2 regions of the Aquitalea pelogenes genome follow, and region 1 is predicted to be linked to the other one. Evidence: predicted binding sites of a transcription regulator. Region 1 holds the regulator's gene; the other holds the start of a gene.
What was found. The regulator sigma-54, encoded in region 1, starts transcription at its own class of promoters, with help from an activator protein. The targets are predictions, from matches to a motif close to CTGGCACGCTTCATGCTT.
Positions count from the first base shown of each region.

Region 2: a site for sigma-54 is predicted at 1,724-1,741, ahead of ACE3SE_RS17240 (circularly permuted type 2 ATP-grasp protein). Genes of this name have one in related genera too.

Region 1 covers NZ_JAYSDA010000009.1:54,077-59,417, reverse strand. Annotated here, with positions in the region: gene hprK (HPr(Ser) kinase/phosphatase) at 1-935, opposite strand, end outside; gene ptsN (PTS IIA-like nitrogen regulatory protein PtsN) at 928-1,392, opposite strand; gene hpf (ribosome hibernation-promoting factor, HPF/YfiA family) at 1,514-1,840, opposite strand; gene ACE3SE_RS09420 (RNA polymerase factor sigma-54) at 1,912-3,336, opposite strand; gene lptB (LPS export ABC transporter ATP-binding protein) at 3,340-4,071, opposite strand; gene lptA (lipopolysaccharide transport periplasmic protein LptA) at 4,068-4,619, opposite strand; gene lptC (LPS export ABC transporter periplasmic protein LptC) at 4,609-5,169, opposite strand; gene ACE3SE_RS09400 (KdsC family phosphatase) at 5,166-5,341, opposite strand, start outside.
Region 2 covers NZ_JAYSDA010000025.1:30,783-36,123, reverse strand. Annotated here, with positions in the region: gene ACE3SE_RS17255 (GTP-binding protein) at 1-370, shown strand, start outside; gene ACE3SE_RS17250 (peptidase M23) at 370-1,005, shown strand; gene ACE3SE_RS17245 (roadblock/LC7 domain-containing protein) at 1,055-1,417, shown strand; gene ACE3SE_RS17240 (circularly permuted type 2 ATP-grasp protein) at 1,777-3,222, shown strand; gene ACE3SE_RS17235 (alpha-E domain-containing protein) at 3,216-4,148, shown strand; gene ACE3SE_RS17230 (transglutaminase family protein) at 4,186-4,974, shown strand; gene ACE3SE_RS17225 (peptidase) at 5,039-5,341, shown strand, end outside.

The sequences.
Region 1 (5,341 bases):
TCCTGATCTCTGAGGAAGTTGGTATGGCGTTCGATGAACTCTCGGGTACTGTCGATGCCGCGCAGTTGCAGGATGTAGTTGCGCACAGCCGCTTCAACCAGCACCGCAAGGTTGCGACCCGCCGCCACCGGCAGCACTACCTTGCGCACCGTCACGCCAATGATGTCCTGGGTTTCCGACTGGATATTCAGCCGGTCCAAGGCTTGCATCGCCTGGTCGTTGGCCTTGACCAGGTGAATAATCAGTTTTAGCACCTTTTTGGGCCGCACGGCGGTTTCGCCAAAAATGGTACGGATATTCAGGATGCCCAGGCCGCGCACTTCCAGAAAATCGCGCAGCAGCGGCGGGCAACGGCCTTCCAGGGTTTCCGGGCCGATGCGGTACAGTTCCACCGCATCATCGGCCACCATGCCGTGACCACGGGAAATCAGCTCCAGTGCCAGTTCGCTCTTGCCCATGGCCGAATCGCCCATGATCAGCACGCCGATTTCCAGTACATCCAGAAACACGCCATGCAACACGGTGGAAACCGCCAGTGCGCGCGCCAGATAGATGCGCAGCACATCCATCAGGTAGGGGCTTTCCAGCGGCGTGCTCATCAGCGGCACATTGTGGGTGTGGCAGTAGTCGCGCAGCAGTTTGGGCACTGGCTGGCCATTGGCCACCATCACCACCGACATGGTTTTGTGGAACAGTTGGTCCAGCGCGGTCTTGGCGGCGGATTGTTCCAGCCGGTTGAGGTAGTCCACCTCGGCCAGACCCAGCACTTGCACCCGGTTGGGGTGAATGAAATTCAGGTGGCCGACCAGGGCCAGGGTGGGGCGTTGTTCGTCGTTGCCGATGGGGCTGTCCGCGCCGCCGGTTCCTGCAACCCAGGTCAGGTTGAGCTTTTGCTGGTTGTCCTGATACAACCGGCGCACGGTAATGCTAGGCATGGTTGGTATTCCATCCGGTGAGCAGCTGGTACAGATCGGCACGCGAGCTTGCGCTGAGCAGTTGTTCACGCAGCTGTTTGCTGGAGAACAGCTGTGCCAGTTCCGAGAGTACCTGCAAGTGCAGGTCGGTTGCCTGTTCCGGCACCAGCAGGACAAACAGGCTTTGTACCGGCTTGCCATCCGGCGCATCGAAAGGAATCGGGTTCTTCAGGCGAATGAACACGCCCGCCGCTTCCTTGAGCCCTCTGGCACGGCCATGCGGAATGGCCACCCCTTGGCCAAGGCCGGTAGAGCCCAGTTTTTCCCGGGCAAACAAGCAGTCGAAAATTTCACTGCGGGCGATGCCGTGGGTGTTTTCGATAAGGAGGCCCACCTGCTCGAAGACGCGCTTCTTGCTGGCGACATCCAGGTCCGGGAGGATGTGATCCTGTGTCAGGATTTTGCCAATCAGGCTCATAGGAATGGTTGCACGCGGCTACAGAAACTGGCCAATTCTACGTTGCCTTCATCAAAATGAAAAAGGCTCCGAGCAAATAAAAACGGGAACCCGCCGGGTTCCCGCATCGAATACTTAATGTTTACAAGCTGGCTTCCTGTTGAACCTGTGGGCTTGTTGCACGGTGTTCGCTTTGTTTTTCCTTGTGCTTGAGTACTTGGCGATCGAGCTTGTCCATCAGCGCGTCGATGGCAGCGTACATGTCGGAGTCGGTGGCCTCTACATGGATATCCTTGCCGGAGAGGTGAACATTCACTTCCGCCTTGTGCACCAGCTTGTCTACCGACAGGGTGACAGCAACGTCAATCACGTGATCGACATGGCGGGTGATGCGTTCCAGCTTGGTTTCCACGAATTCGCGGATGGCCGGGGTTACTTCGAGGTGGAGACCGGTTACTTTGAGGTTCATACCCTAACTCCTTCTTGTGTTGACTGCCCGGTCGGGTCGGCCGGGCGAGCGGATATACTTCAAGGCGTGAATCACAATGCCTTGCGCAGATTGACCGGCGGTATCTGCATAGCTTCACGATACTTCGCAACGGTGCGTCTTGCAACCTGAATCCCTTGCTTGCCCAGTTCGTCGGCAATGGCGCTGTCCGAAAGTGGCTTGGCCGGGTTTTCACCGTCTATCATGCGGCGGATATGCGCCTTGATGGCCGTTGCCGAGCATTCGCCGCCGCTGTCGGTTTCCAGTGCACTGCCAAAGAAATACTTCAGCTCGAACAGACCACGAGGGCAAAGCAGGTATTTCTGCGTGGTGACGCGTGATACGGTCGATTCATGCAGGCCAAGTTCGTCTGCGATGTCCCGCAGGATAAGCGGCCGCATGGCGACTTCACCGTGTTCAAAGAACGCTTGCTGTCTTTCGACTATAGCTTCTGACACTTTCAGAATGGTGTCAAATCGTTGCTGGATGTTCTTGACCAGCCATTTTGCTTCTTGCAGTCGGCCAGTCAGTTCGCCTGCGCCAGCGCGGTTTTCCGACAGCATCTGGGCATACAGCTGGTTGACGCGCAAGCGCGGTACCGCGCCGTTATTGAGTTCGGCTACCCAGTGACCACGCCGTTTGCGCACGGTCACATCCGGGATGACATAGTGCACGTCTTCGCCGCCGAAACCGGACGCCGGGTGAGGGGTCAGCCGGGCGATCAGTTGCTGTGCCTGGCGGATGGCTTCGTCATCCACGCCCAGAATGCGCTTCAGCCGGGTGTAGTCGCGGTTGCCCAGCAGCGTCAGGTGCTCGGCCACAATCTGGCGTGCCAGTGCATGGCCGGGCTCGTTGGCGGGCAAACGGGCCAGTTGCAGGCCAAGCGACTCGGCCAGGTTACGCGCGGCAATGCCGGGAGGGTCGAATTGCTGTAACAGGCGCAGCCCGACCATCAGTTCATCGGTTTCCAGTTCCAGTTCCAGCGGCAGGTTGCTGGCCAGTTCTTCCAGATCGGTAGTCAGGAAACCGTTGTCGTCCAGTTCTTCGATCAGCAGCTGGACAATGGCCTGGTCGCGGGTGGGCAGGGTCAGTTCACCCAGCTGCGCCAGCAGGTGTTCGCGCAGGCTGACCGGGCAGGGTACGTTGAGCATGGGGTCAAATTCATCGTCCCCGTCGTTGCGGCGGCTGCCACTGCCCCAGTCGGTGAGTTCGCCATTGCTGGCGTCCTGGCTGTTGTCACCATCGCTGCTGTCCGACGCCGTGCTGGTGGATTCTTCCTGGGCAGCCGGCGTTTCTGCCGGGCTGCTGTCATGCGAGGGCGGCTCATCGCCGCGTTCCAGCATGGGGTTGTCCAGCAAGAAGCGTTCGACTTCTGCCTGCAGGTCGAGCGTGGACAGCTGCAACAGCTTGATGGACTGTTGCAGTTGCGGCGTGAGGGTGAGTTGCTGGGAGACCCGCAGCTGTAGTGACTGTTTCATGGCTTACAGGTGGAAGTGCTCGCCCAGGTAAACCTGGCGCACTTTCTCGTTGTTGACCAGTTCTTCCGGCTCGCCGGAAGCCAGTACCGAACCATCACTGATGATGTAGGCGCGATCGCAGATGCGCAGGGTTTCACGCACATTGTGGTCGGTAATCAATACGCCAATGCCACGCTGTTGCAGGAAGGTGATGATTTTCTGGATGTCGATGACGGCAATCGGGTCTACACCGGCAAACGGTTCGTCCAGCAGGATGAAGCGCGGGCGGGTGGCCAGTACGCGGGCAATTTCCACCCGGCGGCGCTCGCCACCGGACAGTGCCAGCGCATTGCTTTCGCGCAGGTGGGCGATATTGAGGTCGTCGAGCAACAGGCTGAGTTCCTGCTCCAGTTTGTCGCCCTTGTAACCGGCAATTTCCAGCACCGCCGTGATGTTTTCTTCCACTGTCATCTTGCGGAAAATGGAAGCTTCCTGCGGCAAATAGCCTAGCCCCAGGCGGGCGCGCTGATGAATGGGCAGGTGGGTGATACTGTTGCCATCCAGCGTGATTTCGCCTTCATCGGCACCGATCAGTCCGACGATCATGTAAAAGCTGGTGGTCTTGCCGGCACCGTTGGGACCAAGCAGGCCGACCACTTCCCCGCTCTGGATCTGCAGGGCGACGTCCTTTACCACCGTACGTTTTTTGAAGCGCTTTTTCAGGCGCTCCACTTTCAGGATGCTGGGGCCGCTCATGGAGTGCTTCCGTCAGTTTTCTTGGCAGGGCTGTTGTCTCTGGGCCTGGGCTGGATGATGGCAGTCACGCGGCCGCCGTTGCTGCTGGCACCGCTGCTGACTTCATACATTTCGGTTTCGGTGTTGTAGGTAATGACATTGCCGATGACCAGGTCACTGCCGCGCTTGACGCGGGCATTGCCGGTGAGCACGGCAACGTGGGTGACGGTGTTGTAGTCCAGCTGGTTGGCCTGGCCTTCGATCCATTCGTTCTTGCCGTCCATTTTCTGGCGGAAGTTGACCTGGCGTCCGGTGGCCTGCATGGTCTGGTTACCCTGTTTGTCCTGGGTGACCGTGGCGCGGTCGGCATTGAGCTTGAGTGTGCCCTGGATGATGACGACATTGCCTTGCCATACCGTGACGCCCTTGAGCTGGTCGAGGTTGCCCCGGTCGGCACTGATTTCGATGGGCTTGTCCCGGTCGGCCTTTTCGGCATGGGCGGTCTGGATGGCGCACAGGCCGAGGGCCAGCCAGGCCAGCCGGATGAAGCGGCGGCAGTTATTTTTCATAAGTGGCCTTTGCGTTGGACAGCAGCTGTAACTGACCAGCCTGCTGCTCGTAAATGAAGCCCACGGCACTGCCGCTGGACTTGCCATAGTAGAAGTGCGTGAGGGTGTCGGCGCGGGCAATGTGCTTGACGGTGTCAATGCGCATATTGCTGCTGACTACGCGGGTTTCCTGTTGTGTGGCGGTGGCCGGCTGGATCAGCGTGACTTTCTTGTCGAACAGTACCTGTTTGGTCTTGCTGTTGTAACGGCCGCTTTCACCAATGGCATGGTAGGCCAGTACGCCATTCTTGTAGCTTTGCAGGTCCGGCGATTCGAAATACGACTCGGTGCGGTCCGGGTATTGCCACATGCGGCTGGCAATCATCTTGTCCTGCAGCATGCCCTTGGGGTCGAAGCGGGTGGCCATCACGCCTTGCGCCACGACTTCTGGCTTGTTCGGGTCCAGCTCGTGCTTGCTGGGCTGCCAGCGTGACACGGCATCCAGCCAGACGGTCAGCAAGCCGGTGATCAGCACCAGCAGGATGGGAAACAGGCGGTGCGAACGGATCATGCCAGATACCGTGCCACGATGGCGTCAAAATTGCCTTGCGCCTGCATGATCAGCTCGGCCAGTTCACGCACTGCACCCTGACCGCCGGGGAAGCCGGTGACATAGTGGGCATGCTGGCGCACCAGGGTGGGGGCGGCCGGCACGGCCACCGCCAGGCCGACGCGGCGCAGAA
Region 2 (5,341 bases), on a different contig from region 1:
GCTGGACGAGGCCACCAAGGTGCATCTGTACGGTACGCCGGGTCAGGAACGCTTTGACTTCATGTGGGACATCCTCAGCCATGGCGGTATCGGGCTGATCCTGCTGCTGGACAATACCCGCGCCAATCCGGTGAAGGATTTACAGTTTTTCCTGAACGCCTTCCGCGACATGCTCAAGGTGGCACCGCTGGTGATTGGCGTCACCAAGACCGATGTGCGCGCCACCCCCAGCATCGAAACCTATGCCGCGCTGCTGGAAAAATTCGATATGCGCCCGCCCATTTTCGAAATTGACGCCCGCTCCCGGGAGGACGTCAAAAAGCTGGTGCTGGCCTTGCTGTTCTCCATCGACCCCGGGCTGGAAAGCTGATGATGTCAGACCACCTCTCGCTCAAGGATGCGCTGTATCCGATCACCAGTCCGGCCGGCGCCTACTATGCGGTATCCAGCCCGGACCAGGATGCCGCGCGCGTGCTGCTCACCCATATCCTGCGCCTGGGCCATGCGGTTCCGCTCACCACCGAATTGCTGGCCGAATGGCATGACAACAATCTGGAACGCGGGCTGGAAACCCTGTATCGCCTGCAAAGACTGGATTTTGTCCACGGCACCACCGAGCCGCGCCCCACGCTGGCGGTGAATCTGGAAAGCCAGCTGCCCACCCTGCTGGCGGCGCTGTCCGATACCGGCCGGGCGCTGCTGGCTGACGACAATGGCCTGTACTACGCCACCGCCGGTTTTCACCACGAGTCGGCCGAGGAAATAGCTGCGCTGGCCGGCGACATCATGTCGCTCAACCGCCGTCATGGCTTGCTGCTGAAAAACAATCTCAACATCCACAGCCTGGCCTGGGCCGTCAGCAACCCGGCCGGTCATAGCGAACTGGGCTTTTTCCCCTTGCATGTGGGCCAGCAGTCATTCGTGCTGGTCATCGGCGGTACGCCGCAATTGCAAGACGAACACTTCGTGACGCTGATCGAGTTGCTCAGCCGTCGTTACGCCTGAACAAGCACCCGCCCCGACACGGGCCACCGAATACCCCCTGGAGAAAACCATGCGTGAACAAATGCTCAAATCCATCCTGAGTGACCTCAACGGTGCCTCGGCCGATATCGAAGCCTCGGCCATCATCTCGTCCGACGGCCTGACCATGGCCGCCCTGCTGCCACAGGATGTGGATGAAGACCGGGTGGGCGCCATGGCCGCCGCCATGCTGTCACTGGGTGAGCGCACCGCCAAGGAACTGGCACGTGGCGAACTGGAACAAGTGATGGTGAAGGGTGACAACGGCTACATCCTGATGAGTTACGCTGGCAAGGATGCCGTACTCACCGTGATTGCCCGGCGTGAAGCCAAGCTGGGCCTGATTTTCCTCGATGCCAAACGCGCCGCGCGCAATATTGCCGAAATCCTCTGATCACACCGGCAACCGGTGGCAGGTGGCCTTCACGCCCGCCTGCCCCGGCATCGCCCGCCCGGACTCTACCGCCCTGCACCATTCTCAGCCACAGCCTGCACCACAGTTTGCACCCGTGTGTCATTAAGGTGCAGCACCGCCATCTTTCTGTATTTTTTACAGCAGCATTAATCAATCAATTTTCAATACCGCGCTGAAGAACTGCGGTCAGCGCCATATTCTCCCATCTGCCCGCCCAGCGTTTTACCTGCTTCAGACCTGCGCCCTGCCTGGGTCACGGTCAAAATGACGGTTGCCCGGCATTTCTGGGCACGCTTATTGCCTTACTCCCTTTACAAGCCAACAAGGGGGAATGCGCGATGCACCGGATTACACCGCTAGACCACACCCACTACGACGAAATGCTGATGCCCGGACAAGATACCCGCCCGTCCTACCAGCGTTTTGCCAACTGGCTGAACCAGGCGCCTCTGGCCTGGCTGCGCGACAAGCAAAGCGAGGCTGACACCCTGTTTCGCCGCGTGGGCATCACCTTTGCCGTATACGGCGACGAAAGCGGCTCGGAACGGCTGATCCCGTTTGACACCATTCCGCGCATCATTTCTGCCAGCGAATGGAAAACCCTGGAAGCAGGCTGCATCCAGCGGGTAACGGCGCTCAACCGCTTCTTGCACGACATCTATCACGACCAGGACATCCTCAAGGCCGGCATCATCCCGCCCGAGCAGATCCTCACCAATGCGGGCTACCAGCTGGCCATGCAGGGCATAGACCTGCCACGTCAGGTATACGCCCACATTGCCGGGGTGGACATCATCCGCCACAACGACGGTGGTTTTTATGTGCTGGAGGACAATCTGCGCACACCATCCGGCGTGAGCTACATGCTGGAAAACCGCAAGATGATGATGCGGCTGTTCCCCGAGCTGTTTGCCAGCCACGACATCACCCCGGTCGAGCACTACCCCAATATGTTGCTGGACACCTTGCGCTCGGTTTCGCCGGCCGAGGTGGACAACCCCACGGTGGTGGTACTCACCCCCGGCCAGTACAACAGCGCCTATTTCGAGCACGCCTTCCTGGCCAGCCAGATGGGGGTGGAACTGGTAGAGGGGCAGGACCTGTTCGTCAAGAACGGTTATGTCTACATGCGCACCACCTCCGGCCCGCAGCGGGTGGACGTGATTTACCGCCGGCTGGACGATGCCTATCTGGACCCGCTGGCCTTCAACCCCGGCTCCATGCTGGGCGTGCCGGGCCTGATGTCGGTGTATCGCGAAGGTCGCGTCACCGTATGCAATGCCGTGGGCACCGGCGTGGCGGACGACAAGTCCATCTACCCTTATGTACCGGACATGATCCGCTTCTATCTTGGCGAGGAACCCATCCTGCACAATGTGCCCACCTGGCAATTGCGCAAGCCGGACGACCTGGCCTACGTGCTGGATCACCTGTCCGAGCTGGTAGTGAAGGAAGTCCACGGCGCTGGCGGCTACGGCATGCTGGTTGGCCCGGCCTCCACCCAGGCGGAAATCGAAGCCTACCGCCTGCGCATCCTGGAAGACCCGGCCAACTTCATTGCCCAGCCCACGCTGTCCCTGTCCACCTGCCCTACTTTTGTCGAATCCGGCATTGCACCGCGCCATATCGACCTGCGCCCCTTTGTGTTGTCGGGCAAGAAAGTGCAGCTGGTGGCCGGCGGCCTCACCCGCGTGGCACTACGTGAAGGCTCACTGGTGGTCAATTCGTCGCAAGGCGGCGGCACCAAAGATACCTGGATCCTGAAGGAGGACATCACATGCTGAGCCGAATGGCAGGGTGCCTGTACTGGATGGCACGCAATATGGAACGCGCCGAAAACACCGCGCGCTTGCTGGATGTCAGCTTGCAGATGTCGCTATTGCATGCGTCCTCGCAAGACGACTTGCTGGTACCGCTGGATGTCACCGGCAGCACGGCGGATTTTCTGCGCCGTCACCACACGCCCACGCCGCAAGCCGTGCTGCACTATCTGGCACTGGACAGCGAGAACCCGGGCAGCATTTACAACTGCATGCGCAATGCGCGGGAAAACGCCCATGTGGTGCGGGTGAAAATCACCACCGAGATGTGGGAGCAGGTGAACGGCACCTGGCTGGAAATGCGTGAATGGCATGCCCGCGGTCTGGATACCCGCAGCGCATCGGCCTTTCTGGAATGGGTACGCGAACGCTCGCACCTGTTCCGTGGCGCGGGTTACGGCACCATGTTGCGCAACGACACCTTCCACTTTTCCCGCCTGGGCACCTTCATCGAACGCGCCGACAACACCGCGCGCATCCTGAACGTGAAGACCAAGCAGATCAGTGACAACGAGCCGGAAGCAGAAAACATCCTCGACTACTACCAGTGGGCGGCACTGCTGCGTTCGGTGTCCGGCTTCGAGGCCTATCGCGACATCTACCGCGACAGCATCACCCCGGAGCGGGTGGCCGAACTGCTGATCCTGCGCCACGACATGCCGCGCAGCCTGCGCGCCTGCTTTGGCGAAATCAACAAGGTGCTGGGCCGCATTGAAGGCCATGCAGGCCGCAGTGCACGGCGGCGCGCCAGTGAAATCCAGGCGCGGCTGACCTACAGCAGTATCGAGGACATCTTTGCCGACGGGCTGGAACAGACACTGGACAGCCTGATCGACGACATCATCCTGCTGGGCAACACCATCCACCACAGTTATCTGGAAGCTGCCTGAGCGCAGACCGGTCCGCATCATACAGAAAGGGATAGCCATGAGACTCGCCATCAGCCATGAAACACTGTATCGCTACGACAGCCCGGTACGTCACAGCACCCAATACCTGCGCCTGACACCGCAAGGCGGCAATGGCCTGCAGATTCTGGACTGGCAGCTGGAGCTGCCGGTGGCCGCGCACCGCAGCACCGACAGCTACGGCAATATCCTGCACGTCCTCACCCTGGACTACCCGCACCAGGAAATCCGCATCAAGGTGAGCGGCACAGTGGAAACCGACGACACCGCGCCCTTGAGCGACGACCTGCCGCCGCTGTTCTTCCTGCGCCAGACCGAACTGACCACACCGGACGAAGCCCTGTGCCGCTTTGCCGCCGCTTACCGCCAGCCAACGCCCAGCCTCGCCCAGCTGCAATCGCTGGTGGAAGGCATTCGCGAGCACATGCCCTTCTTGCCCGGCGAAACCCAAAGCCACACCCCGGCGGCGGCGGCCTTCGCCAAAGGTGCCGGCGTATGCCAGGACCATACCCATGTGTTTCTGAGCTGCGCCCGCCAGCTGGGCATTCCGGCGCGCTATGTCAGCGGTTATGTCTACTCGCCCGCGCATGCGGCAGACCATGTCTCCAGCCATGCCTGGGCCGAAGCCTGGGTGGACGGGGCCTGGCACAGCTTTGATGTGGCCAATGCCGTGGCAGCCAACGAGCATCACCTGAAGCTGGCCATCGGCATGGATTATCTGGATGCCTGCCCGGTACGCGGCGTGCGCTTTGGCGGTGGCACCGAAAGCATGACCGCCCAGGCGCGCGTCTGGCTGGACGGCCAGTGACACAGCAGCTAGATTGATTCAACTCCACCACACAAGTAGCTGCATCATGACTTACTGCGTCGCCATGAATCTTGCGTCCGGCATGCTGTTTGCCTCGGACTCCCGCACCAATGCCGGGGTGGACCACGTGTCCACCTTTCGCAAGATGCAATTTTTCCAGCAACCGGACGAGCGCCTGCTGGTGATGCTGTCCGCCGGCAATCTGGCCACCACCCAAAGTGTGGTCAGCCTGTTGCGCCAGCGCGCCAGTGCCAGCAGCAGCGAGCGCAACATCCTGAATGTTCCGTCCATGTACGATGCCGCCTGTCTGGTAGGCGATACCCTGCGTGAAATTGTCGAGCGCGATGGCCCCACCCTCAGCCAGTCC